DNA from 3 places in the Furfurilactobacillus rossiae genome. Region 1 is predicted to be linked to each of the others. Evidence: predicted binding sites of a transcription regulator. Region 1 holds the regulator's gene; each other region holds the start of a gene.
What was found. Region 1 encodes Rex, which represses fermentation and respiration genes when NADH is low (regulators of the CRP and FNR family bind a similar motif). Its sites were predicted from a motif close to TTGTGAANTANTTCACAA; they were not measured.
Positions count from the first base shown of each region.

Region 2: LROSL1_RS01035 (class II fumarate hydratase) is a predicted target of Rex. The motif match lies at 8,636-8,653, and genes of this name have one in related genera.
Region 3: LROSL1_RS09625 (zinc-dependent alcohol dehydrogenase family protein) is a predicted target of Rex. The motif match lies at 7,931-7,948, and genes of this name have one in related genera.

Region 1 covers NZ_CP040586.1:2,106,207-2,117,371, forward strand. The annotation lists gene LROSL1_RS10205 (DEAD/DEAH box helicase) at 1-249, opposite strand, end outside; gene LROSL1_RS10210 (YigZ family protein) at 334-978, shown strand; gene LROSL1_RS10215 (phosphate ABC transporter substrate-binding protein PstS family protein) at 1,094-1,984, opposite strand; gene LROSL1_RS10220 (APC family permease) at 2,180-4,015, opposite strand; gene LROSL1_RS10225 (hypothetical protein) at 4,416-5,297, shown strand; gene groL (chaperonin GroEL) at 5,715-7,349, opposite strand; gene groES (co-chaperone GroES) at 7,420-7,704, opposite strand; gene LROSL1_RS10240 (redox-sensing transcriptional repressor Rex) at 7,952-8,614, opposite strand; gene LROSL1_RS10245 (ABC-F family ATP-binding cassette domain-containing protein) at 8,983-10,941, shown strand; gene tsaD (tRNA (adenosine(37)-N6)-threonylcarbamoyltransferase complex transferase subunit TsaD) at 11,034-11,165, opposite strand, start outside.
Region 2 covers NZ_CP040586.1:196,468-207,632, forward strand. The annotation lists gene LROSL1_RS01000 (aldo/keto reductase) at 1-295, shown strand, start outside; gene LROSL1_RS01005 (MarR family winged helix-turn-helix transcriptional regulator) at 850-1,305, opposite strand; gene LROSL1_RS01010 (Na+/H+ antiporter NhaC family protein) at 1,680-3,155, shown strand; gene LROSL1_RS01015 (Crp/Fnr family transcriptional regulator) at 3,185-3,853, shown strand; gene LROSL1_RS01020 (NAD(P)/FAD-dependent oxidoreductase) at 3,870-5,087, shown strand; gene LROSL1_RS01025 (aryl-sulfate sulfotransferase) at 5,135-6,964, shown strand; gene LROSL1_RS01030 (L-lactate dehydrogenase) at 7,379-8,326, shown strand; gene LROSL1_RS01035 (class II fumarate hydratase) at 8,674-10,059, shown strand; gene LROSL1_RS01040 (anion permease) at 10,300-11,165, shown strand, end outside.
Region 3 covers NZ_CP040586.1:1,974,719-1,985,883, forward strand. The annotation lists gene LROSL1_RS09585 (serine hydrolase domain-containing protein) at 1-684, opposite strand, end outside; gene LROSL1_RS09590 (ABC transporter permease) at 1,306-1,986, opposite strand; gene LROSL1_RS09595 (osmoprotectant ABC transporter substrate-binding protein) at 1,988-2,926, opposite strand; gene LROSL1_RS09600 (ABC transporter permease) at 2,926-3,570, opposite strand; gene LROSL1_RS09605 (betaine/proline/choline family ABC transporter ATP-binding protein) at 3,573-4,844, opposite strand; gene LROSL1_RS09610 (hypothetical protein) at 4,983-5,189, shown strand; gene LROSL1_RS09615 (LacI family DNA-binding transcriptional regulator) at 5,280-6,263, shown strand; gene LROSL1_RS09620 (GNAT family N-acetyltransferase) at 6,297-6,782, shown strand; gene LROSL1_RS09625 (zinc-dependent alcohol dehydrogenase family protein) at 6,895-7,905, opposite strand; gene scrK (fructokinase ScrK) at 8,449-9,321, shown strand; gene LROSL1_RS09635 (hypothetical protein) at 9,364-10,140, shown strand; gene LROSL1_RS09640 (VOC family protein) at 10,174-10,566, shown strand; gene LROSL1_RS09645 (undecaprenyl-diphosphate phosphatase) at 10,797-11,165, shown strand, end outside.

The sequences.
Region 1 (11,165 bases):
GGGCTCAGGAATTGTCAGTAACGACTGACGACTCGTAATTCGTCCCAGTGCCAAGCAATCTGGACAATAGTAGCCGCCTGCTGGCAATGCCACATGAGCTTTTTCAAGTTGCTGATGGCATCGTTCACAACGAACCCACCGGCCACTGATCGTCATTGCAGGTCGCGACACGATTCGCGGATCTGTTGGTTCAAAAGTCGGCGGCAATTGTGCGGCCGTTAATTGACGACCAAATAATTCTTCATTCATCGTTCATCCCCGCTTTTTAAGCATTATCTCGTTCATAACCTTACATACGTATTTTTAAACAGATTTATTTGTTGGAGGACAAAAATGTCAGAATTTCCTTTTCTTTCCCTTGCCACCGCTCACGAAGCTGAACAAACCATTAAAAAATCGCGCTTTATCGGTTATGCGGCGCCAATCACAACCGAAACAGATGCAACAAACATTCTGGATCAAGTCCAAGCCCAACACGCTAAGGCTAATCACGCTGCCTACGCCTACGTGGCCGGTGACCACGATGAATTAACTCGCCAAAGTGACGCTGGTGAACCTGTCGGGACGGCCGGATCACCAATTCTAAATGTCATCCAGCAACAGCATCTGCACAACGTTATTATTGTGGTTACCCGATTCTTCGGCGGCATCAAGCTGGGTGCTGGCGGCCTCATTCGTGCGTATGGCAGTTCCGCCAGTTTGGCTATTCAAAATGCGCCAATCGTCGAGCGAAAAGCTTTAACACGATATGAGATTACTTTGGACTACAAACAGGCTGAACCGCTAAATGCTTGGTTGACTGATCGTGTCGACCAAATTGTTGGGACCGACTACGGTGTCGCTGTCACAGTTACAATTCTTGTTGGTGCTGATGATATTCAATTTGCTACTGAACTAACTAGCAAAACGAACGGTCAAGCACAACTCAAGAAAATCAACGAAGAATTCGCAGAAGTTCCTTATGCTGTGTCAAAATAATGCCCGTAAGGCCTCGATTAAAATACATTTAACGACCAAAAACGTTCTCACTTTGCAATCTATGCAGAGTAAGAACGTTTTTAATCTCTAAAAATATACTTTTTAATTCGCTTTTCTAAGCGCCCTTGTGCATGTTGCCATTCACATCACGACTGACATGCATGCTCGTCAGTGGAATGTAGCCAAGCTTTTTAACAAGGTGCTTTTGAATAGCATTGCTCGTCATAAATTTAATAAAGGTCTTTGTGGCGAGGCTAGCCTTACCTTTGGTGTACATGTGTTCATAGGACCAGATCTTCCAGTGGTTATCAGCAACATTCGCATCCGTTGGCTTAACGTGGTCGATACTGAGTGCTTGCATGTCCGGCTTAATGTATGAAAAAGCAAGATAACTAATGGCACCAGGTGTCGTTTTAACAATCTTTTGAACAGTCCCATTAGAGTCTTGTTCTTGACTTTGAGCAGCCTGTTGGCCATCGAGCCCGAATTTTTCAAAAGTTGCACGGGTACCTGATCCCTTAGCACGATTAATAATGACAATTTTTTCGTCCTTACCACCAACTGCTTTCCAGTTGTCGATCTTGCCAGTGAAAATATCCTTCAACTGTTGTTTGGTCACGTTCTTCACATTCGTATCAGGATTTACCACAGGTGCCATCCCGACCACGGCCACACGATGATCGACCATCCCAGCGGTGTTAAGGCCCTTTTGTTCTTCAGCAAACAAATCAGAGTTACCAATGTTAACGGCGCCCTTGGATACCTGACCTAATCCGGCACCGGAACCGCCGCCTTGGACATTAATGGTGACACCTGAATGATCATCCTGAAATGTTTGTCCCGCCTGTTCTACTAAAGGCTGGAGTGCAGTAGATCCAACCGCGACAACCTTGCCGGAAATCTTCTTATCAGCACTCGCAACGTTTGTATGCTTAGCCGACTGACAGCCTGCCAAGGTAAATACCAAGCTCAATCCTAGGACGCTCACTAAAGCTGCTTTTTTCATAATCTAACCCCCACATTTTTTGAGTAACAACCTGCCTTACCCGTTGAACTAAGCATAGCGAATCAACGTAAAAGCCTCATGTTTGTGTTGTATAGGTTGTGTAAAGCTTGCGTAACGTACCTCGACACATGTGCCAATGAAAAAAGATCCTATTCAAATTTCGAATAAGATCTTCACAAAACAAAATTTAGTTAATTACTGTTTCAAATGGTAGTTATACGTGGAGACAATGATGTTTTCACGCGAATTCAGCACTGAGCGCAAACGTAAACTCGTTTGGTTATGCAGAATGTTTTGCCACGGTCGTTTAGGCACGAACTGTGGTACCAATACCGTAGTACTGTAATTTCGTTCGGCCGCCCGTTTGGCAATAACATCACAGAACCTTAGCACAGGCCCAGAAACAGAACGGTAGGATGAATGAATATCCACAAACCGGACATTCGGGAAGTCACGCTTAAATTCAGTAACCGTCTCACGTTCCTTACCCGGGTTCTGGTCAAACGAAACGTGCATCGCAATGACATAATCTCCGATGGACTCAGCGTAATCAATCGCGCTCTTAGTCACCCGCGTGACGTTTGAAACCAGCACGATGACAGTCGCCCCGTCATAGTGGTGTGGCTTCGTCTCAACGTTAGCCGCAACGCGCAATTGTTCTGCAACAGTCATGTAATGTGAATGAATCTTGTGGAACATCCACATTAACAACGCCATCACGATTGGGTAAGGCCAAACGTTACTAAACCGAGTAACAAACAGGAAGATGGCAATGGCAGCTGAGATAAAGGCACCAACAAAGTTGATAAATGCTTTCCCTTGCCAGAAACCTTCACGCTCACGCCGCCAATGAATAATCATCCCTGATTGTGATAGGGCAAACGGCACGAACACACCAACCGCATACAGTGGAATCAATAGCGTTGTTTGCGCATGGAAAATCACAATTAGTGCAATGGCACCCGCTGCTAACGTGATAATCCCGTTTGAATAACCCAACCGATCACCGCGGTCCATGTAAGCATGGGGCAAGTTTTTATCCTTAGCCAAGTTAAAGGCTAAGATTGGGAAGGCGGAAAAACCAGTATTGGCCGCAACCGCCAAAATCATGGCCGTGGACGTTTGGAACAGGTAATACAGTAACCCATGACCGAAGACAGTAACGCCAATCTGAGATAACACCGTTTGAGTCGCCATTGGCTTAATCCCCAACCAGTAGTTGATGAACGTGATGCCGCCAAAGAAGAACGCCAAAATTGTAGCCATGATAGCCAGTGTTCCAGCAGCATTCTTTGTTTTCGGTTTCTTGAAGTTTGGCACCGCATTACTGATGGCTTCAACACCAGTTAACGATGATGACCCAGAACTAAAGGCCTTGATGAACAGTAATACCGTCATCCCTTTAACCGGCGCCCCCACAGCAGCCGTAGCGTGATAAACAATGCGACCTGTAGCAATATTAAAAATCCCCACAGAGATCATTAACAGAATCATCACGACGAAGAAATACACCGGCACGGTCAGGAAATTTGCTGACTCGCTCATCCCACGCAGATTGAGCGCCATAACAAACAACACAATTACAATGGAAATCCCAACTTGATGATTGTACAAGGCTGGAATTGCCGACGTAATCGCTTCAGTCCCTGACGTCACAGAAACTGCCACGGTTAGCATATAGTCAACCAGTAATGACCCACCAGCAACTAATCCAGCAGGACGGCCCCAGTTTTTAGTGGCAACCACGTACGCCCCACCACCAGAAGGATAGGCATGAATAATCTGTTGATACGATAACGTAATCGCCAACAGTAAGATGAGCACAATCCCTGCAATTGGCAGGGAGAACCAGATTGCTGCAGCGGATAATGTTACCAACACCGTGGTAATCTGTTCAGTCCCATACGCCACTGAGGAAAGTGCATCTGATGAAAGCAAGGCCAATGCCTTAAATTTAGTCAGCGATTGTCCGCCTTCATCTAAAGTTTTTAGCGGCTTACCAATTAATAGTCGCTTCAAATAGCGCCACATATTGAAACTCCTTTTAAATGGACAGCTAATGGCAGAACACCGCTAGCTGTCACTCATTATATCGGCTATTTTATAAAAATAGACTTATCATTTATTTAAACGGTCAGCCAATTAACTCAATTGGTTGGCTAAAAACGGCAAAAAAGCCACAACTTGCTTGCGGCTTTCAAGCTCAATCATCTTACACCAGATTGACACAAACACCAAGCTCATATGAAAGTTTGATGAGCAAACGGATAAATGGTTTTCAACCCAGCGCACGCAACACATTATAACCACTTTGATGACTGATTCAAGTCAACCGGGTCGTGTCTTTCAAAACTTTTCTAAGTGGAGTTTTCATCAACAAATTAGCAGTATAATAAACATAAATTTTCAGTTCAACTTTAAGGAAAACCTCATGAAAATAACAATTCGCAACGTTAGACCATCTGATCTGAGTAACATTGTGGCATTCGCCGCGGCAGATCGTGATGATCAATTCAAATACTTTGCAAATAATAATCCCGACTTCACCTTTGTAGCCGTTGATGAAAACGATCATCCCCTTGGTTTTATCACGAGTTGGAAAAACCAAGTGCATCCTCATCACCAAAACATCCGCATTGTGTTGAGTCCACGGTCAATTCCCGCCGACGAGGTTCTTTCTGGTCTAGTATCCAGAGAACAAGCACGGCTTGATGAATTAAGCATTACGTTACCGTTAATTGTCATGTATTGGGAACCTCAAACACGAAAAACTGCCTATTTTGAAAAACAGGGATATCACATCTTCCGTAAAACATGGATGCCTGATTTGTTGCTCGATAAAGTTCCATTAGCAGATACTGCACTCCCTGATAACGTGACCACGTTACGTGAGGTCTGGCAACGACCGACGATGAAGCGCAGTGCACTCACTTTATTGCGCGAACAGTATGAGCGGGTTCACCAAGACAATCCCGCTGCTCACCTAAGCATTGAAAATTGGGCTCGAAACGTGGATGGTGAACTGCCCTATCTTGACTGGTCATTGGCAACACTTGTTGATGGTGAATTTAAAGCCTTGAGTTTCGTTTTTCCTGGTGATGCTGAATCATCCTTGGATGTTGGTTGGCTCACGGATGTCGATGACGATGCACACCATGTTATCGACCTTCTGAAGATTCAACTCCAATTGTTCAAACGAACCCAACTCGTTTCGATTTTTGGAGAATTGGATTCAACCGATCCCGTCGCTATGAAGGTCAAACAATCTTTCTCATGGGAACCGGCGCCGGCTTGGATCAGTTTAATCAAATAGCATCTCAACGATGCAATCGTCGCTGCAATATTTAGTATTACAGTTGATGCCATTTACGTTTGTTTATCGATCTCAACATGCAACTTTTAAATGTGCGAATCACTTGCTGAGGTTAGTGAAGTCAGCCAAAGACAGAGTTTCGTGATAATAATTCTTAGTAGCGATATTTATGCACTTAGAATTGTAGGATGAGCTTGGAAACGTGCACTTCGGTTCCAAGTCGAGGTTAAAGACACGCGGCGTTTGCGGGGCTGAGACCGGTCCCATGAAACGGCGTCTTTGGCTGACGCAACGCTAGTGCAACAGCAGTCATTGTTAATATTTGCTGCAAAACAAAAAGTCAGAATCTACGGAAGTATCGCGTAGGTTCTGACTTTTAAGTTTGCTGTTAACAATCAGCATTGATGTTCAATTAAGCTACATCATACCGCCCATTTGAGCAGCTTGTGCAGCGGCAGCAGCATCGCCACCACCATTATCTTGCTTTGGTTCTTCAGCAACAACGGCTTCAGTCGTCAACAATAATGATGAAACAGAGGCAGCGTTTTGCAAAGCAGAACGGGTAACTTTGGTTGGGTCAACGATTCCGGCATCAACCATGTCAACCCATTCGTCAGTTGCAGCATTGTAACCAATACCTGGCTTTTGTGACTTCAACTTTTCAACGATAACGGAACCTTCACGGCCTGCGTTTTCGGCGATTTGACGAACAGGTTCTTCAAGGGCACGACGAACGATGTTAACACCCGTTTGGACGTCTCCTTCTTCTTTCAGGTCGGCCACAGCACCGATAGCGTTAACCAATGCAGTACCACCACCTGATACAAAGCCTTCTTCAACAGCGGCACGCGTTGCGTTCAAGGCATCTTCAATCCGGTAACGGCGTTCTTTCAATTCGGTTTCAGTAGCAGCACCGACGTTAATCCGTGCAACACCGCCTGATAACTTAGCCAAACGTTCTTGCAACTTTTCCTTGTCGAAGTCAGAAGTTGTTGCTTCTAATTCAGACTTGATGTTTGCAACACGTTCGTCAACAGCAGCCTTGTCGCCAGCACCTTCAACAATGGTTGTGTTGTCCTTAGTGATCGTGATCTTACCAGCTTGACCCAACTGATCAACAGTTGTGTCCTTCAGGTTCAGACCAAGGTCATCAGTGATAACAGTACCACCTGTCAAAGCAGCAATATCTTCAAGTTGTGCCTTACGACGGTCACCAAAACCAGGTGCCTTAACAGCAACAACATTGAATGTCCCACGCATCTTGTTCAAAACAAGCGTTGGTAAAGCTTCACCAGTAATATCATCAGCAATGATAAGTAATGCACGGCCTTGTTCAACAACAGATTGCAACAATGGCAAAATGTCTTGAATGTTGGCAATCTTCTTATCTGTAATCAAGATGTAAGGGTTGTCCAAGTCAGCTTCCATCTTGTCATTGTCAGTAACCATGTATTGACTCATGTATCCACGGTCAAACTGCATCCCTTCAACGACATCAGAAGTTGTTTCAATTCCCTTGGATTCTTCAATGGTAATAACACCATCGTTACCAACCTTTTCCATAGCGTCAGCAATTAACTTACCAACTTCTGGATCAGCGGCTGAAATTGACGCAATTTGTGCAATATCAGACTTAGTCTTAACATCGTGGCTCATCTTGTGCAAAGCATCGACAGCGGCAGACGTTGCTTTTTCAATCCCAGTCCGGATACCAACAGGGTTAGCACCAGCGGTAACGTTCTTCATCCCTTCGTTAACGATGGATTGGGTTAAAACAGTAGCAGTCGTTGTGCCATCACCAGCGATGTCGTTGGTCTTGGAAGCAACTTCAGCAACTAGCTTAGCACCCATATTTTCAAAGTGGTCTGACAATTCAACCGCTTTGGCAATTGTGACACCATCGTTAGTGATGGTAGGTGAACCATAACTTTGTTCCAAAACAACGTTGCGGCCTTTAGGTCCAAGGGTCGTTTTAACTGTGTTTGCTAATTTATCAACACCGGCAAGCATTGCGCTGCGGGCATCTTCAGAAAACTTTAAATCTTTAGCCATTGTGAATTTCCACCTCAACTGTAATTTATTGTGATTTTCTTTTATTGTTCAAACGTACTGTAAACTTTAACTAGTCCACAACTGCGACAATGTCTTTTTCATGGAGAACGAGGTAATCATTGCCCTCGTACGATACTGCTGTGCCGGCGTACTTATCAAACATAACGGTGTCGCCTTCCTTAACAGATGGTGCAACCTTTGTACCATTGTCTAAGACGCGGCCTTCACCAACTGAGATAACCTTCCCAGTGGTTGGCTTTTCTTGAGCGTTGCTGGCAAGCACAATGCCGCCAACAGTTTGTTCTTCTTCTTCAGCAGCCTGTAAAATAACGCGATCTCCTAATGGTTTTAACACGTTAATCCCTCCAATAATTTCGTTGAAATTGAATGCTTTTAGCACTCTTACACGTTAAGTGCTAACAACATGCTCTATAATAACCATGCCCGTTTATGAATGCAAGTGTTTTGGTCAAACTTAGTCAAAAAGTTTGTCAGCTGTCTTAGAAACCGCATCACAAAAGGCGTTTGGAGAATCAGTCAAACCATTTTTGTCTGACTAACACCCAAACGCCTATTCAAGAAGCAATAATTCAGTTTTCTAATTAATCCTGAGACTTTTCGTTCCCGCCTAACAACTCACCATAATTATCAATAAAATAAATTAAGGTTTGAAGCTCATTGGTCAAATCAACATTTTGAACCCGAATGGTATCAGGAACAGACAACCGTCGTGGCGTAAAGTTCAAGATTCCACGTACATCGGCCTTTGCCAGTTCATCAGTGACCTCTTGCGCCGTGTTTTCTGGCACCGTAATAATTGCAATGGCGATCTGTTGATCACGCAATTGTTTACCCATTTCTGACAACGGATAAATCGGGACACCACTTTGAACCGTGTTGACGATATTGTCATTAACATCAAACGCAGCACTGATTCGAACATTACTGTTTTGATGAAAATTAAAGTTGAGCAACGCATGCCCAAGATTACCAACCCCGACCAATGCGACATTAGTCAATTGATCCTGATTGAGAATCTTTTTAAAGAATTCGATCAGTTTAGGCACATCGTACCCATAACCACGTTTGCCCAATGCGCCAAAGTAAGAGAAATCACGGCGAATCGTCGCTGAATCGACTTTAACAGCCTCAGACAGCTCAGTGGACGAAACGCGCGTTTTATCCGCATCCAGTAAAATATTTAAGTAACGGTAATAAATCGGCAGCCTTTTTGCTGTCGCGCGTGGAATTCGTTGTTCAGCCACAGCGGTTCACTCCTTTTAATCCTACATTTGTTTGTGAAAATAAACTATACGTAAATTATAGCATAAGGACGGTTATTGTGAAGCATATTTCATACCAGTCTTCGGGCATTTCACAAACTGGCAAGGGCATTTCGTAAAATGCCGGGGTAAAACTAGCAACTACAGAAGCTTTTATACCTGTTTCAAAAAAGGTAAAACAGGCGGTCTTGTTAGCTTAATCACAACGACGAAAATATCATTCTTCACAATCTGTGGCACTTCTGACCATTTCAAATGTGTGTTTTCTGCTCACTGCCAGCTCAACATAGTGTCGCCGCACCGAACATGCTAAAATAGTGTTTAACTAATTCAAATGAAGGAGTACGCATATGTTAGTTCTTCAGGTTCAACAGGTCGCCCGCCGTTTTGGTGCGGACACATTGTTTGAACATGTTTCCATGACAATTGAAGACCACGGCCGCGTGGGGCTGGTTGGTCGAAATGGCGCCGGCAAGTCCACCTTGCTTAAGATTATCGCTGGTATTAATGATCCCGACGAAGGTACGATATCGGTTGCCAAAGGCATGACCATCGGATATTTGCCACAAGATGCCGGACTCGATTCAGACAACACTGTGTGGGATGAAATGCTGACGGTTTTTGCCACCCAGCAGCAACAAGAACGACAACTGCGCGAATTGGAACAGCAAATTGCCGATCCCACTGCTGATCATCAAAGTGACGCTTACAAACGTTTGCTAAATGCTTACGACCAAACGCAACACGATTTTGAGGCAAACAACGGTTACGGCTACCAAGCCTCAATTCGCGGCGTTTTACACGCTTTTCACTTTGATGAATCCACTTTTCAACGCAATGTCATGAGCTTTTCGGGTGGTCAAAAAACACAACTTGCACTCGCAAAGTACTTGCTACAACAGCCCGATTTACTCATTTTGGATGAACCTACTAACCACCTGGATATTGAAACATTATCATGGTTGGAAGACTACTTGAAAGGTTATCCTGGTGCTGTCTTGATTGTTTCACATGATCGTTACTTTCTCGATCACGTGGTGCAGGATGTGTTTGACATGAATCAGCACACCCTGACCCACTACCACGGCAATTACTCCGCCTACTTAACGCAAAAGGCCGAACGAATCAAAACCGAACAACGGGCGTTTGAAAAACAACAAACACAAATCAATGCGCTTGAGGATTTCGTCAATCGCAACATTGTTCGCGCCTCCACCACTAAACGGGCTCAGTCACGGCGCAAGCAATTGGAGAAGATGGACCGTTTGGAAGCGCCTAAAGATGATGATCAATCCATCCGGATTCGTTTCACACCTGATAGCGAAAGTGGCAAGGAAGTCCTCAATGTCGACAACGTCAGCATTGGCTATGAATCCGATCATCCACTGGCAACTAACGTAAACTTTCACGTTGTCAAACAGCATGTTGTGGGCATTATCGGACCAAACGGGGTTGGAAAATCAACCCTCCTAAAATCAATTCTTCATCAGCTCCCCTTGTTGGCGGGCACGGTTAAGATTGGTGGCAGTGTTACGATTGGCTACTATGATCAGGAACAGGCTGTGCTTCATGATGAGAAAACTGTTTTAAACGAAGTATGGGACGAGCATCCGACTATGCCTGAACGGGATGTGCGCACCCTACTCGGCAGTTTTCTCTTTACTGGTGATGACGTTGCTAAGCCCGTTCATAATTTAAGCGGCGGCGAACGTGCCCGTTTGTCACTAACTAAATTGTCGCTTGATCATGACAACTTTTTAATTCTTGATGAACCGACTAACCATTTAGATATCGATTCACGAGAAGTACTGGAAGAAGCGCTTAACAATTTCATGGGAACCGTTTTATTCGTTTCTCATGACCGTTATTTCATCAACCAAGTCGCCACAGAAATCGTTGAATTGTCTGCCTCAGGTACACAGTGGTTTGAAGGCGATTACGATGATTATCAGGCCGAACTCGCTAAGCGGTCAGCGTCTGTTGATGTCGAGCATCATGAGACTGAATCTAATGGCTCAGCAACTGCCAGTGTATCAAATTATGCCGCTAATAAAGCTGAACAACGCGAGCAAAGAAAGTTGCAACGCGCTGTCGATGAGTTGGAAGCACAAATTGACGACCTTGACCAACAAAGTCATACAATTACTGGGGCGATGCAGGCGCCTGAAAATGCCAGTGACATCGGCAAGTTAACGGACCTGCAACATCAGTTGGACAATCTAGATGCTCAAAGCGACAGCCTGTCAGAAAAGTGGGCAGCAGCTGGTGAGGCGTTGGAAGCCTATAATAATGATCACCACCTACAGTGACTTTAAATATGCAATTGAAAACGGGATCACATCTAACCGGCCATTAGCCGCATTGATGTGATCCCGTTTTCAGTTGTACCTATATTTGCACTTTATGCTTCAACGCCAGTTAGCCAAGGAAACTCCAAGCTCGGATCTGCATTGAGACTCATATCAGCACGATCGCCTTTAGCATAAGCAATATGCGCAGCCGCCCCAATCATTGCCGCGTTATCACCACATAA
Region 2 (11,165 bases), 850 kb from region 1:
AGCGTGGTCACCACTTGGTGGGACTGGTGGTTCCTTAATGAAAGAACCTGTAATTCAGGCCATTGCTAAGAAGCACGGCAAATCAGCTGCTCAAGTGTTGATTCGCTGGGATTTACAGAATGGATTGGTGACGATTCCAAAATCTGTTCATCCAGAATACATTAAGCAAAACGCTGATGTGTATGATTTTAGTTTGGACGATGACGATATGAAGCAACTGGCTGTTATGGAGCAGAACAAACGGACTAGCTACTGGCTAACCAGTTTCGATTGGTACTTTGGTGATGAAAAATAGTTTGTAGAAATTACGTGCCGCATTCGTTAAGCGTGTGGCGCGTTTTTGTTTGCAGTTCAAAAAAGGTATTGTGGATTTAGTGCGGTGGATGCCGCTTACGGTTGGCAATATTGACACACTCGCCGTGGGACCGGTTCAAGCCGGAAGTGCGCCGTCTATCACCTCGCCGCCAAGCCTCGTGAAGACCGCGAGTCTTGGCGTCCGTCCGTGTTGTAAATCCGAGAGAACCATTCGGATTTACAACACCTTCACAGCTCGGTGTCAATGTTGCCGCCCTCCAGCTACTATAGACGCAAGAGGTTTACGCAACCGTTAATAAGTAACAACCGGTTAGTTGGATACAATAAGCGAAGCAATCAGAAATTGCCGATTAGCGAACATGCCTTGTCTATAATTCAATTGAATCGTGAGGTAACATCATACTGATCGAATCCGGTTTGTTCAACAGATTATTGAACCGTTAACTCAAAAATAAAAAATAACGCCTGAAATTGAGGAATGGTCATAAACTAACACTCAATTTCAGGCGTTTATTTAGTTGAAAAATGGTCTCATTATTTCTTTCGATTAAACTCTGTAAAGCCATTGTCTTTGGCTGTTTCGATTGTTTTAACCAACGTGGGCATAAAGCCGTCGCCCAGTTCGTTTTCGAGGGAATCAAGGATTTCCTTTTCATGTTCACGAAAATCGGTAACTAACTTTTCACCTTTTGAGGTTGGCGCCAGAAAATGACGACGATCTTTAGCATCGGTTTCTGAACGAATGTACTTCTTTTTCATCAATCCAGTGATTGCTTGAGAAACGGCCGATTCAGAGACGTTAACACGGTCTGACAAATCAGTCAGGTTCGTTTTAATATCAGTTACAATCGCCACTAAAACACCTAATTCACTGTTGTTTAAATCATATTTAGCTGCATATGCACTGAAACGTTGGTACAAAATACGAAAATCACGAATGACAACAGTTTCAAATTGAAAGAAAGTGTCGTTGTTGTCTAGTTCACTCATGATATGTTTCCTCCCATTGCCGGAATCAGTAACCCACTTAAAGTTTTAATGACTTTATTATATCAGGTTATCGCCGTCATGACAGGCTTTTTAGAACTTATTTGATTAACTTTCTATACCAAGTGATTTTTATCCAGAATTTAGGCCAATTTGAGGAAGATTTGTGGGACTGATTTTAAATAATTAGCACCAAGAAAAGGTTAATGACGGTCATCCTTTTCAACAATAAATAGCGTAAATGTATGATTGTTAAATAAATCAACTAAGATGGTGTCAGCACTTATTCAAATATTCACAAACTGTTGGCATTCCAACATAAAAACCAAGTATATGATGCTAGGATAAACTTGAAAACTGATGAGGAGGCGAGTCAAATGCGTGATGAAGAGCCGACACTACACTTTTATGGGGGACCATATATTGCCTTAGTGCCAACACTGATCTTCATTTTATTAAGCGGTGTATTTACGATTGTTTTTCATTATTATTCCTTGAAAGCGCTTACTATATCTGCAGTAATCGGTCTTGTGATTGTTTTCTTTATGGCTAGGAATCGCAAACAGTATTGGAACACCATTGTTAGCGGCCTGGCACGATTTGGAAATGCGAAATTAATTTTTGTCTTTTTAATTATCGGAGTTTTTACAAAATTATTGTTAGTTGGAAAGGTTGGCCAAGGATTTGTATGGCTGAGTTTAATGTTGGGACTTCATGGTGCGGCCTTCACAATATTGGCATTTATAGGAACGGCCGTTTTCGCCTTAGGATCAGGAGTTCCATTTGCAGCATTGTTTGCAGCACTTTCTATCTTTTATGTACCAGGTATCTTAGTGGGATCAAATCCAGCAATTCTTGCAGGTGCCATTATTGGCGGTGTTTATTGTGGGGATGCACTATCACCAAGCTCCCAACTAACTAATGCAACATTGGGTTTGGAAACAAATTCTACCACAGGTGAACCTGCTGATTTAGTTAAAACATTGCAGCAACGAATTCCTTGGATTGCTGGCGCTGCACTTATCACAGTCATTCTACTCGGCATTTTTGGTGGTCAAGGAGGCACGCCCCATTCATCAGCTGCGCTGGCTAAGTTTTCTGACCCTCGTGGTCTATGGATGCTGATTCCAATTATTGTGGTTGTTCTGATTTGTATTCGCACTAAAGAAATTTTGACTGGTCTTACTTGGGGCGTTGTAGTGGGAACTGTTGTTGGGTTGATGACGAATTTGTTTCAATTTAAGGACGTTATTAGCATTGATCCACATAATCCAACGTTGCTTGCAGGCATTTTATTCGATGGTGTGTACAGTATGGTTGATATCTCTTTACTGACAATATTTCTTTATGGACTTATTGCAATTATGCACGCCAGTGGTGTGGTTGATTTGATTTGTGAGCGGATTACAAGTCATAGGTTTGTTCGTACGGCTCGTGGGGCTGAACTAACAATTGCTGCTGGTATTGGACTCGTCAATATTTTGCTCAGTGGTTGCGACTTGCCAGGAATTTTGCTGTTTGGCGAAATGTCTGACCATATAGGGCACGCCGCTCACATTTCACCAGAACGAAGAACATATTTGATTATCACAGTTGCAACCTCATTCACCGGTATTATTCCAATTAATAGTGTGTACGTGATGGGCGTGATTAGTGTAGCAACCCAAATGCACACCAAATTCCCATTCTTACCAGTACCCACTCCAACTGCAATCTTTGGTGCCACATTCTTTAGTTTGATATTAACGATATTGTGGCTGTGCTGGGTACTATTTGGATGGGGTCGAACCATGGAGCCAGAGGTGCAAACAACAAACGCAAAGGTCAATTCAGAAAACATTTCTGCTGTGTAGATAAGTGAGAAATGGTGGTATTGAAGAATATGGAAGATATAAGAGCTTTGCAATCAAATCAATTATTTAGAAGCTTTGATTTTACGGCATTCAGAACGCTATTGGCAAATATCCCTTTGCAAAAGGAAACTTATAACAAGGACGAAATAATAGTTGAAGAAGGAGCAGAAGTACAACGCGTCGGTTTTGTTTTAAAAGGTGCTTTGCGTGTTACTAACTACACGGCAGAAGGTCTTGAACTCAATAATTCATATTTTTTTGGATCGGAAATGTTTTCGGAATATCTAGTGTTTTCTCATGCAAGATCCTTTGTTTACACCTTAGTCTGTGCTGAAAATTCAGAAGTTGTATGGATGAATGCAAATCAATTTCGCACCTTGGTGCATCAGAACGCGAATCTCTCGCAAGCAATGATCTATTACATGTCATGTCGAGGTTATCGTGATCAACTGCTTTTAAGGTGTATCGGGTACAAAACAATTCGTGAACGATTGGCCTTCTGGCTACTTGGCATTCATCAACGTGATGGTGATAGTGTTCCAATCCCATTTTCACAGCAGATTCTTGCCGATATTTTGCATGTCAGTCGAAGTAGTTTAAATCACGAGTTAAAACAACTCTCGGAGGAACGTATTTTAACCTATGAGGATCAACATTTGCATATTATAAATCGGGATGCATTAAGTGAATTGCTATAAAGAGGAGATGGCATGAATGAGTGATGAAGAATATGACCTAATTATTGTTGGTGGTGGTCCTGGCGGAATGACGGCCGCCATTTATGCCGGGCGTGCAGAATTAAAAACGTTATTGATTGAAAAAGGTAGTTTTGGGGGACAGATCACAGATAGCCTAGATGTTGAAAACTTTCCAGGTAGTCCACATCTGTCAGGCCAAGCATTAATGGATCGATTTAAGGAACATGTTACACAGTCCGATTCAGTTAGTTTGCTAACTACTCGCGTTAGTGGCGTTGAAGCTGCCGCAAATCATAGACAAATTGTTCATACTCGACGGCGAGGCGATTATACTGCACGAGCAGTAATTCTCGATGTGGGCGCCAAACCACGTCAACTAGGAATTCCAGGCGAAGCTGAGTTTTCAGGCAATGGTGTTTCCTATTGTGCGACTTGTGACGCTGAATTTTTTAAGAATCAACATGTATTTGTCCTCGGTGCTGGAAATCAAGCTATTGAAAATGCAATTTTGCTAACTAAATATGCATCGAAGGTATCTGTAGCCGTTATGCACGATGAAGGTATTTTAGATTGTAATGAGGTTGATCGCCGTGAAGCTATGGCAAATAACAAGATTGAGTTTATTTGGAATTCAACACTGGCATCCATTAATGGTGAAGATTCCGTTACTAGTGTCACGGTTCGTAACATTTTGACTGGTCAGGAACATGACGTAGATGCAACCGGCGTATTCTCGTTTGTTGGTATGGTTCCACAAACAGACTTTTTGCCTGATACTTTGGCCAGAGATGTGCACGGCTATATTAAAGTAAATCGTAATCAAGCTACAAATGTGGCAGGAGTATATGCCGTTGGTGACTGTACGGATACACCACTTCGACAAGTTGTTACTGCTTCCGGTAATGGTGCAGTTGCTGAGGTCAACGTTGAACGATACTTGAAGGAGACCGCACAACTGGAGAAGATTATGGGCGACACTAGTGGCAATGAAGCCGTAATGTTCTACTCGCCATACGATGATGAATCTGTCAAACGTTTGGAGCATATCGAGGCGCTGTTAACGCCACGCTATAAAGTTAATCTTGATGACATAACATCGCAAGCATTGCTCTATCATCAACTAAATATTGGTTCGGATTTTGCAGTTGCACTGTATCAGCAGGGACACCTCAAGCAAGTCGTGGATTTAACACAGGGTTCAGCAGAGAGCAAACTTAGTCCAGTCCGTCAGTAAAAATACAATTAATGAAACTAAGAATATAAAAAAGGAGTGTATGAATTATGGGCCAGCCTTTAGTATTTCCAATGGGAACAGTCATTTATAAACCAGATAAGGCATGGAACGGATATACAGTCGTACCAACAATTAACGACGGGATTTTGATGTTCGACATGAACGGTAATGAGATTCGCCGTTGGAACTTTCAAGGTATGCCACCAAAGCTATTACCAGGTGGTCACCTCATGGGAAATTCAGGAATGCGTTATCCAGAGAATGGTATGCAAGATGGCGTTAATTTAGTTCAAATTGACTACGATGGTAAGGTTGAATGGCAATTTGATCACTTTGAAAAAATTGATGATCCAGGTCATGATCATCGCTGGATGGCACGTCAACACCACGATTATCAACGTGAAGGCGCCAGCGTTTACTATTCTCCGAACGATCATCCGGCAATTGATCATGGTAAGACATTGATTTTAGCTCATCGGACAATTCATAATCCTGCAATATCCGATAAAAAATTGTTGGACGATATTGTGTACGAAGTAGATTGGGATGGCAATATTATTTGGAGCTGGAGCTGTTCTGATCACTTCAATGAATTTGGATTTGATGAAGCAGCGAAAAATATCTTGTCTCGTAATCCCAACATGCGTGAGCCAGATGGTGGCGTTGGTGACTTCATGCACACTAATTGTGCCAGCTATTTAGGGCCTAACAAATGGTATGACCAGGGTGATGAGCGATTCAAGCCAAACAACATCATCATGGATTCACGTGAATCCAACATTTTGTACATTGTGGATCATGATACTGGACATATTGTATGGAAGTTGGGCCCAGATTATACACACGATCCGAAAGCAGCAGCAATTGGTCAAATTATTGGTCAACATGGATTGCACATGATTCCCAAAGGGTTACCTGGTGAAGGGGACCTTCTACTGTTTGACAACGGTGGTTGGGCCGGATACGGTGTTCCGAACCCTGGCAGTAAAGATGGTTCAAAGAATGCATTGCGTGATTACAGCCGGGTACTGGAAATTAATCCAGTTACGATGAAACTTGTTTGGAGTGTGACGCCAGAGAACATGGGTGCTGTAATGCCCGTGGACAGTAGCAAGTTTTATAGTCCCTATGTGTCTGATGTTCAACGTTTGCCAAACGGCAATACAATGATTGATGAGGGGGCCGACGGGCGGATTCTTGAAATCACCAAGGACTACGAGGTTGTTTGGGAATGGATTTCACCTTACTTCACTCATAACGATGATGGACCTCGGAATAACATGATTTACAGGGCTTACCGTTATCCTTACAGCTATGTACCACAAGAGCCAAAACCAAATGAAGTGCCAATTGAGGCGGTCGATAATACGACATTTAGATTGCCAAATGCTGGCAAAAAGGGTGCGAAGACGGTGGTGGATGTCGACGGCACGCTACCATACTATCCCGATGTGGCTCTTTGTGTGGCAACTATTGATGAGTCAAATGAAATGCAGGCTAAGAAAAAAACCGTTCACCTATTTGATGTTGATCGAAAGGTCTTTGAAGAAATCAATCAGGATGGTTTCAATTCCGAAGTACTGAACGGAAAGAGTGATAAGCCACAACTCGTTATGTTTGGTGCTGAACGATGTCCGCATTGCAAAAAGGTTCATCCACTCTTAGAAAAGGCCTTTAAGGAAGACTTTCCAGGCGAATTTAAGGTTTATTATACTAATGTCGATAAGAATCCGAGCCTGACGGAGTCCATGAGAATTACTGGTACACTTGTCGTTGCTGTCTTTCAAAATGGCAAGGAGATCGAACGGTTCCGCGGAGAACTGGACTATGATGGAATTTGTGACTTTCTTGATGAGGCTTTGACTGCAAAGGCCTAGAATAGTACAAAAAATGACTTTGAGTTTCGAGAAATGTAAATATCGGTTTAGAGATGACACTGTTATTTTGATGGTGCCATCTCTATTGTTTTAACTAGCAATTTACATGTTAGTGAAACATAGCCACCGCCTAGCGTAACGGAAACTAAAGCACACTTCAAAAAGTGCATCACCTCACATTATCAAACGTAATCACCATCTTTACACTTGACTATAATCTAGTCGACAGGTTACGCTACTCCTGATCGATTTGCAGATGATAGTGATGTGATCGATGATTAACCGCCGTTTGAAATGGCCGCCCGCTACGCTTTACCGCCATGAATTGTAGTGAGAATGGTCGATTGAATTCGTGTTCTACAACACAATGACGATAAAAACGAATTGCCCTTGATAAAGAAAGGAAGCAAAATTTTGGCTAATCAAATTAAACATACAAAAGTTGTTCTTGTTGGTGACGGGGCTGTTGGCTCCTCATATGCATTTGCAATGATGCAACAGCAAGTTGCCGATGAATTAGTAATTGTTGATATTCAACAAGATCACATCAAAGGGGATGCCCTTGACTTAGAAGACGTTCAGCCTTTTACGTCACCGTTGGATGTCCATGCTGGCAGTTATGCCGATGCTGGTGATGCCGACTTAGTTGTCATTACTGCCGGTGTTCCGCGTAAACCGGGTGAAACGCGCTTAGACCTTGTTAACAAGAACATGAAGATCTTGGAATCCATTGTGACACCGGTCGTTGACAGTGGTTTCAAGGGGACCTTCATTGTGTCTGCTAACCCTGTTGATGTGTTGACCGCCGCTACACAACGTTTGTCAGGATTCCCGAAGAACCGAGTTATCGGGACTGGGACGTCCTTGGATAGCAGTCGTTGGCAAGTTGCTTTGGCTCACAAACTGAATGTCGATTTGCGCAGTGTTAATGCGGATATTCTTGGTGAACATGGAGATAGCGAATTTGCTGCCTATTCTGCTGCGACAGTTGACGGCCAGCCATTGTTGGATGTTGCCAAGAAGGCGGGCGTTTCACAGGCTGAACTTGAACAGCTGGAACAAGAAACGCGAACCAAGGGTGGTAGTATTATCAAACTAAAGGGAGCCACATTCTATGGTGTCGCTACCAGTTTGATGACATTGAGCCGGGCAGTATTACACAATGAAAATATTGTGTTACCTGTTGGTGCACCAGTTGATGGGCAATACGGATTGTCCGATATGTACATTGGCACACCGGCATTGATCAACGAAAATGGAATTGCCAAAGTTCTCGAAGTACCGTTGACTGATGAAGAGCAGGCCAAAATGGTCGCTTCAGCCAAACAGTTGAAACAAGTGCTTGATGATGCAATGAACTAAAAATGATTTCAATGAAACGTCGCCGTAGTTGGTGACGTTTTTTGCTTGCAAGATGAAGTTTGTCGAAAAAAGTTTTGTAAACACCATATTCGTTTTGACTTTCACAATAACTGCGAGCCAATGCAAATGAGTGAAAACAAGTGTTTACAGTAATTGTGAAGCACTCAACAGCAAGCTATTAATGTTTTTAATGGCAACCGCTTCGTTTGACTATAATTAGTTACGCTTAGTAGACTTAGAAGCGTTAAGTGAATGAGGTCACAAACTGGATTAAACGTTCCACCGACCTCGCTTTTTATTTGTTTATGTTTGTTACTAAATACACAAAGAACTGGAGGCACATTTTGATGTCAGATTATCGTGTTGAAGAAGATACCATTGGGCCAGTTAAGATTCCTAGCGAAGCACTATGGGGACCACAAACCGAACGGAGTCGCAACAACTTCCCAACAGGGCAATTCATGCCAATTGCAATTATTCGCGCCCTGTTACAGATCAAAAAAGCTGCTGCCGAAGCCAATCAGGAATTGGATCAAATTAGTGCAGAAAAAGGTCAACTCATCATTCGCGCCATCGATGAGCTACTGAGCTTGAGCGACGAAGACTTACGTAAGGACTTTCCACTTCGTGTTTATCAGACAGGTTCTGGTACGCAAACGAACATGAATACAAACGAAGTCGTGGCCCACGAAGCTGCTAAGCTGGATGACTCAATTGAAATCCTTCCTAACGATGACGTGAACCATGGTCAGAGTTCAAACGACATTTTCCCAACGGCGATGAACATCACTGCTAGTGTTGCCGTTAAAGAATTGGAAGAATCTGCACAACACTTGATCGCCGAGTTGAAGGTTAAGCAGGACAAGTACTGGCGGACAGTTAAGATCGGCCGGACTCACTTGCAAGACGCAACGCCATTGACGTTTGGGCAAGAAATCAGTGGTTGGGTCAGCATGTTGGAACATGACCTTGGCTACTTGAAGAGTTTAGATGGCACATTGCTTGAATTAGCGATGGGTGGTACCGCGGTTGGTACTGGTTTAAACGCTGCGCCTGGTTTCGCCGATGACATTGCTGCCCGGATGAGCAAAGTCTACGGACCTGCTTTCACGGCTAAGACAAACAAGTTCTATGGCTTGGCTGCACACTCCAACCTTGACGTTGTCCACGGTGCAATGAAGACCTTGGCTGCTGATCTGATGAAGATTGCTAATGACGTGCGTTTCTTAGCAAGTGGCCCACGTGCTGGCTACGCCGAGTTGAACATTCCTGCTAACGAACCTGGCTCATCAATCATGCCTGGTAAGGTTAACCCAACCCAGGCTGAAGCGATTACGATGGCCGCCGTTCGGGTAATGGGTAACGATGTCGTTGTGACCATGGCTTCTTCACAGGGTAACTTCGAAATGAACGTGTACAAACCAGTACTGATCGACGCTTTCCTTGAATCAGCTGAATTGTTACGTGGCACGATGACCGGCTTTGCTGACAAGATGATCCATGGTTTGACAGTTAACGAAGAACGCATGGAAGAATTGGTCGACAATTCATTGATGACGGTTACGGCTTTGTCACCACACATTGGGTACCATGACAGTGCCAAAATTGCTCAGCAAGCTGATCAAGACGGAACCACATTACGTGTTGCTGCCTTGAAGTCTGGCAAAGTTACTGCTGAACAGTTCGACGAATGGGTTAATCCATTGAAGATGACGAACATCGACCGTAAGTAAACGACAGTCGGGTTTCGCGTCTGAACAAAGCACTATTAGTATTAAAAAAACATTTCTTGATTAACAATGCGTTGCACAACTCCTGAAGACTAGATGTCAGGGGTTGTCTGCGCGTTTAGGGATATACAAATATCCATGTTGGTTAGGTTGGCGCTGACATCGCAAGATGCACGCACCTTAGAATGTGAAGAAACGGCCTTCGTCGATTAAGCGTCGGCGGGGACACGAGAGGGATAAAACATGAAGCTTGAAAACGTTAAGTACAAAAATTTTCTGTGGCCAGTGTTAGTTGGACTGATCATTTGGTTCCTTGCGCCAATTCGGCCAGACGCTGTTAGTTTAGCAGCTTGGCATATGCTTGCCATCTTCGTTGGGACGATCATTGCTTGTATCACTCAGCCAATCGCAATTGGTGGGGTTGCTTTAATCGGGGTTACACTGACAGTCCTGCTGGGCATCGTGCCAATGAAGGATGCCACAACGGCCTTTGGTAACAACACGGTTTGGTTGATCGCGATGGCTTACTTCTTGTCACGCGGGTTCATCAAGACTGGTTTTGGTCGGCGGGTAGCGCTGATCTTCGTGCGTTTGTTTGGTAAACGGACGTTAGGTTTGGCTTACTCGCTAGTCGGTGTTGACTTGGTTACTGCCCCCGCAACACCAAGTAACACGGCCCGTGCCGGTGGGATTATCTTCCCAATTATCGAATCACTAGCAACAACGTTTGGCTCTCATCCTAAAGATGGGACTGAACGTAAGATTGGTTCGTTCCTTGTTTATACCGAATTCCAAGGGGACATCATTACTTCAGCAATGTTCCTGACTGCGATGGCACCAAACTTGGTTGCCGTTGCAATGGCTGGTAAAGCTGGCGTTCACATTACGTGGATCAGCTGGTTCATCGCCGCTCTGGTGCCTGGGATTATTAGTTTGATTTGTGTGCCATACATTATTTACAAGTTATATCCACCAGAGGTTAAGGAAACGCCAAACGCCAAGGACTGGGCTGACAAAGAATTAGCTGACATGGGACCAATGAGCACGCCTGAAAAGATCATGATGAGCGTCTTCTTGATTGCCTTGCTGCTTTGGATCGCTTCAAGTTT
Region 3 (11,165 bases), 130 kb from region 1:
ATCAGCTAGTGAAGCAAACAACCCAGCGGAACCGCAATGTTTGCCTAAAATAGCGGCTTTTGGATCATGAACACGCCCGCGAATTAGACCCTGTTGAGTCAATTCCGTTGGCACGCTGTTTGACGAATCCGGTGTAAATGTTGCCGCACTCATTTTAAGTGGTTTCAAAACGTGTTCATTAATAATTTGTTGCACCGGTTGCTGATAAACGGCTTCCAACACATAGCCGATAAAAATCAGGCCAATGTCAGTATAATGGTCGCGCTGTTCAAACGTGTCACCAACTGGTAACTGTAACAACGCTTGTTTAAGCTGTTTAGCAGGCAGTTCATTACGATGTGGAATGTACCCCGCAATCGCCGACGTATGCGTCAGTAGATCCCGTAATGAAACGCGTGCATCATGCCATTCAGGAACAAACTGGGATAGTTTGTCATCAACACTAAGCTGACCCTGCTCCACTAATTGTAATAATGCCGTCGTGGTCCCGACTACCTTAGTCAATGATGCTAAGTCGTACAACATTCCCGTTTTTAATGGCTCATGTTCCGGCCACCACTGTGCGTCACCCTTCACCTTTTGGCACACTTCTGAGCCATCGATCAACGCGTAACTGACTCCGGGTACAATCTGGTCATCCAACAAGTCCTGAATTACACGCTGCGTTTGTCTATAATCACGCATTTACTGTCACCTTTTTCAATAAAAGGCGCTGTCGTCAACTACTTCAGTGAACAACAACGCCTAGCACTCAATTTAAATAACAATCCTCATAAGCTGAAAATCCTAAATCGTTCTTGGCTATGTCTTTGCCGTTACGCTGACCGGAAACGCCGTTCCATGGGACCGGGTTCAACCCGCACAAAACGCGGTTTTTCCCTTGATTATGAGCCGCCAAACCACGTCTCATAAGTCATCCCGCAACACTAAGCGGCCAAACTCTCGCCGCCAAGTGTTGCCGACACGGAACTCTGTTTCCAATCAGCTCCACTACTACAAAAGTTAAAAATTCTACAATTTGCGTTTTACATATTTTGCACGCAAACCTGTCACTTTGTTAACTGGAGGGCGTCAACATTGATACCGAGCCTTGAAAGTTGTGTTAATTCGAATGGCTCTCTCGAATTTACACAGCGGACTGTCGTGAAGACTCGGCTTTTCACGAGGCTTTACGGCGAGGTGAAAGACCGCGAACTTCGGGCTCGAACCGGTCCCACGGCGAGTGTATCAATGTTGACAACCGTAAGCGTAATCCACGCTCATTAAAGTAGTGGCGCGCCTAATTATTGAGGTTACGAATACTGTCTACTCTTCTGCACCCCGCGCATGATTGCGACGTGCCGAAGGATCAAATAACTTTTGTAGCCAACCCAACACTGCATCGGAAACAATGGCCATTAAGGCGGTTGGTAACGCGCCCGCTAAAATGATTGCACCACCATTTGTGGCATTTGTCCCTCTGATGATGATATCACCCAGACCACCAGCGCCAACAAACGATCCAATGGCAGTAATCCCGATTGCTAACACTAACGCATTCCGAATGCCGGCCATGATAACTGACAATGACAATGGCAACTCAATGTAACGCAACACTTCAAGACGGGTCATTCCCATCCCCTTGCCGGCATCAAGTACATCTGCATTGACGTTTAGCATTCCGGTATATGTGTTTTTAATAATTGGCAATAACGCATACAGAAACACTGTCACGATAACGGTATTCACGCCAAGACCAAGGCCAAGCATTAACACTGACAACATTGCTAGAGATGGAATCGTTTGAATAACATTGGCAATTCCGATTACCCAGCCACTCAAATGACGATTACGGGCAATCAAGATGCCAATCGGAATACCAACGATTGCAGCAAACAACACGCCATAGATTGAAATAAGGAAGTGTCGGTTAAACTGACTCAAAACATATAAGCCATTATGCTCAAAATAATACAGTAATTGTTGCCATATATTTAGCTGACTCATATTACCGGCCTCCTTCAAAATAATTATGTTGATGCAAATAACGTTTGGCAACCGTCGCAGGTTCCTCAAGATTATTATCCACTTCGTAATTCAACTTTTGCATCGTGTTCAAACTGATTTTGCCATTCAGCTTACGCAGTGTCTTTTTAAGTTGAGGATACTGCTTTAGGGCAGCATCGTTGGCCACAACACTACAGTTATAAGGCGGGAAGAAATTCTTATTGTCTTTTAAAACCTTTAAGTTATAACTCTTAATTCGTCCATCGGTAGAATAGCCTAACACGGCGTCCATCCGGCCTTGTGACAGTGCTTCATAAACCAAGCCAATTTGCATGGGATACAAATCACCAAATGAAAAACCATAAGTCCGTTTAAAATCAGCATAACCATCACCATGACGGTTCTCCCAAATCGGATCAATCCCTACTTTCATCTGACTCGCATGTGATTTTAAGTCGCTAACTGTATTCACATGATTCTTTTTGGCGTAATCCTTCGTCACCATCCACGCATAAGTATCCGCAAATCCATAGCTGGGAAAGTAAGTCATGTGATAATGTTTTTTAAAGTATTGATGAACGTAAGCATCCGTTTGCGCCTGCGTACGAGAACGGTCAATCTTTTTGCCCATGATTGACTCCAAGTCTGTCCCGGTATAACGCACCGCAGATAAATCCGCATCATTACGTTTCTGCGCGTTGAAGGTAACATTACCTGAACCTAAATTGGAAACGATCGTTGCTTTATAATTCGTGTCATGCTCAATCAGATCCTTTAACATTTCTGCCATAATCTGTGATTCCGTCGTCGACATGGAAGCAATCCGAACAGTTCCTGTTGACGAGTTGTTGAGCCCAGGAAAACCACAGCCACTCAAAAGCATCACACCGGCTAGCGCAACAATGACTAATGACCAAACTTTTCGTTGTAAATGTCGCATTAGTTTTGACCCCCCTCATCGCCGATAACTCGCGGTGTCAGAGCCTTTTCTAGCAGACCCAACAAATAATCCACAACTAGCGCCAAAATAATAACGGGAATTGAACCACCAAGAATCAAGTCACCCCGGTACAAGTTCAAACCGTTGAAAATAAAGTCCCCAAGGCCGCCTGCCCCGATATAGGAAGCTAACGTTGCCCACGCAATGACGTAAGTGCCTGACAAACGGACACCGGCCATAATCACCGGTGCTGCCAGCGGTAACTCAACCATTCGAATGGACTCAAGTTGGCTCATGCCCATCCCTTTAGCGGCGTCTAGGACGCTGGGATTCACATCTTCTAATCCCAAATACGTATTTCTTAAAATCGGTAACAATGAATAGATAAACAACGCAATAATAGCGGGTTTAGCACCAATGCCAAACAGTGGAATCATCAATGCTAGTAGGGCCATCGCTGGCACCGTTTGTAAGACACTGGCTAACCCAATAACAATCCCGGCAATCTTTTTAAATCGTGTCAACAAAACGCCAAGCGGAATCGCCACGATTACGCCAAGAAACAAGGAAATTCCTGAAATATACAGGTGCTGCCACGTTTTGAAGATTAATTGGCCACCAAAGTTTTGTAAGAAGGTGATCATCATTAATCACCCACCTTTGTCTCATCGGACGTTGCTGTACCTGTGGCGTGTGCCCCGGTTTGCTGGCTTTGAGAAGACTCAGCTGTTTGACTCGTGGCACTTTCAGCGCTCGGTTGAGTCATCCCCGTCGTCTCCTGATCGTCATTGCCTGTACTATCCAACTTATCATCGACAAACAATGCGTCGTACACGATGTCCACCAACGCGGCACGCGTCACGATACCGACCAGCTTGCCATCGTCGTCCACAACTGGCACGTTTTTATAACCGTGCTTCAAGATACGATCCACGGTATCACGAATTACCGCATTCTCATTTACATAGAAAATGCGTTCGTTAAAAATATCCCCCAACTGTTTGGTTGGTGAGTAGTTGTCATTTAGGGTCTCAATATCAACGAAGCCACGCAAATGATTCTCTTTATCCGTCACCAGTAGCGTATCAACTCGCCGATCATGCATTAGTTTCAATGCCTGCACCAAAGTGGCCGATGAAACCATCGCAACCGGCGTTTTTAACATCACCTGTCCAACAGTGGTGATACTCGGCTTAGCCTGAATAAGCCGGTCACGACCAATCAATTCTTCAACGAAATCATTAGCTGGGTGACGCAAGATTTCTTCCGGCGTTGCCACTTGAACCATTTTCCCGTGAGACATCACAACAATGCGCGTTGCTAACTTCAACGCCTCGTCCATGTCATGCGTAACAAACACAAAGGTCTTACCAGACTTTTGCTGCAGATTTTTTACAAGGTCCTGTAACATTTCACGCGTTACGGGGTCCAGTGCGCTGAAGGCTTCATCCATTAGAATAATGTCTTGATCAGCCGCTAATGCACGGGCCACACCAATTCTTTGTTGCTGCCCACCAGATAATTCGGCTGGATAACGATCTAGGAAGCTGTCTGGTAGTTCCACCATCTCGATCATTTCCTTAGCCCGTTGATTACGTTTGTCCTCAGACCACTTCAATAAGCGAGGCACCAACGTGATGTTGTCACGAATCGTCATATGCGGTAACAAACCAATATTTTGAATCACATAGCCAATTCGGCGTCGCAATTGGACCGGATTCATCTTGGAAATGTCCTGACCCTCAATTTGGATTGTGCCAGAAGTTTGGTTCAGCATCCGGTTGATCATTCGCATGGTCGTTGTTTTGCCGGAGCCAGAGGTCCCGATAAAACAGATAAACTCGCCTTTTTCAATTTCCAGGTTGAAATCTTCAACGGCAACCTTATTACCGGAGTATGTCTTGTTTAAGTGGCTCATCGATAAGAACACGGTTATTCACCCTTTTTCTCTAGTTTTAAAAATTTACTTGCCTAAATTCATTAATTAATTGATGTTACCTACCACCCTAACGTGTTCAGCGTGTAAAATGCAAGAAAAGAGGAAGGATTGGTCAGTTTGTCTCAACAAGAGCTTCGTCAGCACCTCGACGCCATTCAACGACGGTTGGTCATTGCCTCTGTTCTGGCCTTAGGGTTGTTGGTTGTCCGAATGTTTGTTATCAACACTTTTATTATCGTTGCTTTCTGGGCGTGCGCCCTTTACATACTGGTCTTGTTTGGCCTATGGCTGTGGCTGGAATGGCAGTTGTTATTCCGCCACTAATTCGTCTTATTACAAGTAAATGGATATGCTAAAATTAGTTTAATCATTCACAATGATAGGCACTTGATGTTGCAAATGGAGGAAGTTAACATGGCAAAACACGTAACGTTAGCAGATGTTGCTAAACGCGTCGGGATGGCACCGTCGACGGTTTCTCGCGCTCTGAGGGATAGTCCTCGCGTGACACCTGCCACGCGGGCACGAATTCATCAAATTGCAGAAGACATGAACTTTCAGCCAAACACGTTAGCGCAAAGTATTCGTAACCAACAAACAGACACAATTGGCATCATTGTCAGCAACATTCTTAATCCTTACTTCACTGAACTTCTTCGTGGTATCGGTGATGAACTAGCTTTGTCCGGCAAACGCATGGTGTTGTTTAACACGGACGAACAAGCCGCTAAAGAAACGCGTTTTTTAAATGCACTGACTGGTCAGATGGTCGACGGCTTAATTATTGCCAGTACTGGTGGGATTGATAATTACGATAAATTAACGCAAACCACGCCCACTGTTTTCGTGGACCGGGTGCCCAACGCAGACAGCATTCATCACTATGACGCCGTGTTGACGGATAATCCGGCAGCTGCCCGTGATCTGACCCAACGCTTGATTGATGCCGGTAGCAAACGGATTGGTTTTATTGGTAGTCAGGTCGCTTTTTCAGCAATCGAACGTCTCAACGGCTACCAACAAGCGCTCACAGACAACGGTTTGCCAGCCAAACGTAACCTCACCCGTCAAACGGACTATACGCCCGCTGCCACCGCTAAAGCGCTCAACGAACTCCTACAACAGGAAAAAATCGATAGTCTGATAGTTGCCGACAGTGTTATCCTCAGCCAAGTCATGAAATTGCTCAAGCAACAGGGAAAGCTAGACGCCTTTAAATTAGGCACATTTGACTACCTCAGCTGGTTTGATTACCTCGATGTCGACCTGGTTGCCGTCCAACAGTCGACATACGCGATTGGTCACGCCGCTGTGACAACTTTGCTTAATCGAATTGCGACCCCGACTGCACCAATTACGACCCAACGCTTACCAGTCACGCTGCACCAAAATTTTTAGTACTCAACAGCCAACAGAAGGACGCTATAGACCATGACCACAATTGCCCCATTGACTCAAAATAACGCTGAGCTAATTGCGAATACTTGGCATTATGACGGCATATACAACTTTTACGATATGTCGTCAGACCCCGAAGACTACGAAGAGATACTTTCCCCTAAATTACGGGCGAATCACTACTTTCAGGTAGTTGCAGAAGGACAGTTAACTGGTTTTTTCATGGTAGAGCCAACTGATCAACCATCAATCGTTGAAGTTGGTCTCGGAATGAAACCATCATTGACGGACCAAGGAAAAGGTCAACAATTTGTCCAATTAATTTTAGCTTTTGTTAACACACACTATCATCCAGAAACTGTTATTTTTGATGTTGCTGAATTCAATATTCGCGCCCAAACATGCTATCGTAACTTAGGCTTTATGCCAGTAAAACGTCACTGGCAAGCCACAAATGGTGGTCAGTATCCATTTGTAGAAATGCAATTAATCTTAAACACAGATTCGGATCATCACTAATTAAATAGGTCCTGTAGTAAGTAAAAGCACGCGTTCTCCTCACTCTTGAGTGAGGTAACACGTGCTTTTTTTGCATACAACAAAGATTTAATTCTGTAAAAATATTACTTAACTATTTGACACTTTCGCTAACGTTAACGATGGCCTTGTTGACTTTGTGATCAAACTTGCCGCCAAGGAAATCAGCAACTTGATCAAAGGTTAATTCATCTGAAATTAATGATTCAACCAATTCCTGATGACCTGCCAAGAATGCCAATGAGTCTTCAAAGGCATATGGGTTGATGAAAGAACCCTTAATCGTCAGTTCTTTTTGGAAAATGTCGTAAGAGTTCAGTGCAAATGTTTGATCTGGGTTAGCAACCCCAAACATCAAGACCTGACCGCCCTTGCCTGCAGCATCTACTGCAGCAGCTTGAGTCGCTGGTGCACCAACAACTTCAACGACCACGTCATAACCGGAAGGAACAGTTTCAGTCCCGTTGTTATAAACGTTCTCAGCACCCAAACGTTTCATCAGGTCACGTTTTTGATCATTGTGACCACTAACATCAACATGTGTCACACCCAATGACTTAATCATCGCTGTAAAGAGTTGCGCGATAAAACCATCACCAATAATTAACACATGTTGTGCAGGATCTAAATCTAGTAATTTCACCCCATGCACGGCGCAACTAACTGGTTCGGTTAAAGCGGCAGCCTTAAAAGAGAGTTCGTCAGGAATTGGGTAAACGACAGATTCTGGTGCAGTAACAAATTCTGCAAGTCCACCATTCCGTGTTACACCAACGGCCGACAAGTTCTCACACAATTGTGGACGACCTTCACGGCAGTAACGACAATGACCACAGTAAATATTCGGGTCAATGGTCACCCGATCGCCAACTTTAATTGTCGTGACGTCGGCACCAACTTCGACCACTTGACCTGAGTTTTCGTGACCTAAAACAATTGGTGGTGTTGCCTGAGCTGAACCTGGTAGGCCTTGATAAAGGTGCGTATCCGTGCCACAGATACCTGCATATTTCATTTGGATTTTTACTTCATTGGCCGGAACCTTAGGTGCGTCGATATCACGCACATTCATATCTTTTAAGCCTTCAAGAACAAGTGCCTTCATTTCATAAACCCCGTTTCTGATTTGTATGTGAATTTCATAACATTCGCTATTGTAAAAATTTACCGGGGATGAAACAACCCACTTTTACAGCAAATTAAGCCGAATTGGCCTCAATTGTCGATCATGTCCAGGCGGTGCCTTAACCAGCTTCAGGCCTATTATTTCAGTATTTAGCTCACCTTTCCTGCTTTTAAAACAAACGTTTGTCTACGGCGTTTTTAAACAAGTTACATGAAAACGATCAACCATTTTCATACTAATTTTTCGCCTTTCAAAGACAAACGTTTGTCTCGGTACTTTGACCGTCCACCAGCTTTCACAGCCACCTAATTGATTTCCTTTACCCCCTTTAAAAGCCCATCACAACGGGAGTATAACAATCAACATGGTTAGTGATTAAGTTAACAATATCCTCAAATAAAGATTGTTCTCTTTTTGGTGTGTGGCTATGATTAGACATTGTAATCGCTTACAAGTTTTAAATTAATCAGCTACATTTTTATCTCAACTACATTTACTGAGTATCAGAAAGGAAGCATCACTATGTTATTAGGCAGCGTTGAAGCAGGCGGTACTAAATTTGTTTGTGCCGTTGGCGACGAAAATTACCGAACAAAGGATATTGTTAGTTTCCCCACGACCACGCCGGCGGAAACCCTCCAAAAAACAATTGACTACTTTCGTCAATTCGATATTAAAGCACTATCGGTGGCCTCATTTGGCCCAATTGAACTACGCCGTAACGATCCTAAATACGGTTACATTACAAATACACCCAAGCCAAACTGGGCAGATACAGACTTCATTGGCACATTAAAAGAAGCATTTGATATTCCCATGTTTTGGACAACCGATGTTAATGGTTCGGCATACGGTGAGTACGTTATGTCAACGCTAACCAATGAACGAATCAACTCGTTGGTTTACTACACCATTGGGACCGGTGTTGGCGCTGGCGCCATTATTGATGGCGACTTTCTTGGCGAAATGGGTCATCCAGAAATGGGCCATGTGCGTCTCAAACGTCATCCTGATGACCTCGATTTCAACGGTATTTGCCCATTTCACGGTGACTGTCTTGAAGGTTTAGTTGCTGGGCCAACGTTTGAAGCTCGGACTGGCAAACCTGGCAAGGAAGTCCCATTAACTGACCATGTCTGGGACATCATGGCATATTACGTTGCCCAAGCAGCATTGCAGGTCACACTAATTATGAGACCTGGCAAAATCATTTTCGGAGGCGGCGTAGTCAGTGAGCCATTTTTAAAGAAGGTTCGCCAACAGTTTAGTGAACTTCTAAACGACTACGTTAATGTTGGTAATCTTGACGATTACATCGCCATGCCTGCCATTAAACATAACGGCTCAGCAACACTAGGTAACTTTGCATTAGCATTACGAGAACTACAAGCATAACGCGTTTTTCTTCGGTCTTATATTAAGTGAGGAGTTTTCAACATGACGACACAATCAAACAATGGTCGTTCCATTTCCATGGGATCTTCAATCGGCCTCTTCATTCTTTCATTGGTAATTAACTCGGCGGGAAATGTCTTAACTCTGGTCACGTCGTCAAAGATTCACCCATCTTTTCTTGGTTCCGCGTATTGGACAGCTGCTGAAGCCAATTTAGGGACTGCCATTCACTGGAACCTGTTCTGGGCATTTCTTATCTTTGGGATGCTAACCACCGTCTTAAACGCTATTTTGGTTGGCAAATGGGAATGGCGTCGGGCTCTCGGTAACTTGATCTTTATGGTGCCCTTCTCGGCCCTGATTCAACTATTTGCGGATTTCTTTAACGGTGTTTATCCACAATTGTTTGCTGGTCTCCCACAGGCTCATGGCATTTGGATGATTAGCTTTTACGTTATTTTAAATTTTCTCGGCGTCGCACTCATCGCCATCGCAATTTCAATTTACCAACGCGTCAACCTCGTTTTGCATCCAGCCGATGATTTAATGCAAATTCTTCGCTTTAAATACTGTCGTGGTAACGCCAACCTAGCAATGTGGGCTTCTTACATTCCACCGACCATCATGGCCATCATTGCGTTTGCCATCACCCGTGACTTCACTAATTTTGGGATTGGCACCCTGTTTGCCTTCGTCTTTCAAGGCGGCATCACGGGAATTGCGGACCGTGTTGTGTTCCCCAACTTAAAGCATCAAGCGTTGGATGTTGGTCATGCAGAAAACGCCACACCATCCCCTTCGAAACAAACGAATGCTTAACCAAAAATCACTCAAACTTGAAAGGATTTCATTATGAAAATTACAAATTTTATCGACGACGTTCAACACGTGGGTATTCCAACGACAGATTTATCTAAATCCATTGCCTTTTGGGAATCACTCGGTTTTACCAAACGGGGCCAATTCAAGAATGGCGACGGTCAAGTTGCCTTCATGACACTTAACCACCTCACCATTGAAACCTGGACTGCTGATGAAACGCCAATGAAACCCGGTGCAATCAATCATATTTCCTTAAATACTAGCAATGCGGACGAAGCCTTCATTGCTGCTAAAGATGCTGGTTTCACAATGATTGACCACGAAGTTCAATCATTGCCCTTCTGGGACCACGGAATTAAATACTTTAATATCCAGGAACCTAATGGTGAGATTGTTGAATTTTGTCAAATCCTCACTGCATAAAAACAGCATCTCAAAAAGTTGAATATAAAAACACAAAAAAGTTTGCCAATTTAAAACGGCAAACTTTTTTTGTGGCCTACTGTGTTATCCCGACTTTTACCAAACGTTTACATAGTCAATATGAACCCGACATTAAGTCATTACATTGCTCCGTTATACTGTGGCTAAAAGTTGATTAGCATCATCCATTACCCACCAATCAACTAATTACAAAAAGCGGGGAAACAAACGTGTTAGATATCATCAAAGCAGCTCTTTTAGGCATTATTGAAGGCATTACCGAATTTTTGCCAGTCAGTTCAACCGGTCACCTTATCCTAGCCGACCAGTTTATTAAGTTACATCAGTCCACCGCATTTATTAATATGTTCAACGTCACCATTCAACTTGGCGCAATTCTTGCCGTTGTGATCATCTATTTCCATAAGTTGAACCCCTTTTCGCCTCGTAAAACATTGGCTGAACGACAAGCCACTTGGCAAATTTGGGGAAAAGTCATCTTTGCCGTTCTCCCATCCGTAGTCGTTGGCCTATTACTCAACGATTGGATGGACGCTCACTTAATGAACTGGGTTGTTGTCGCCATCACGCTAATTCTG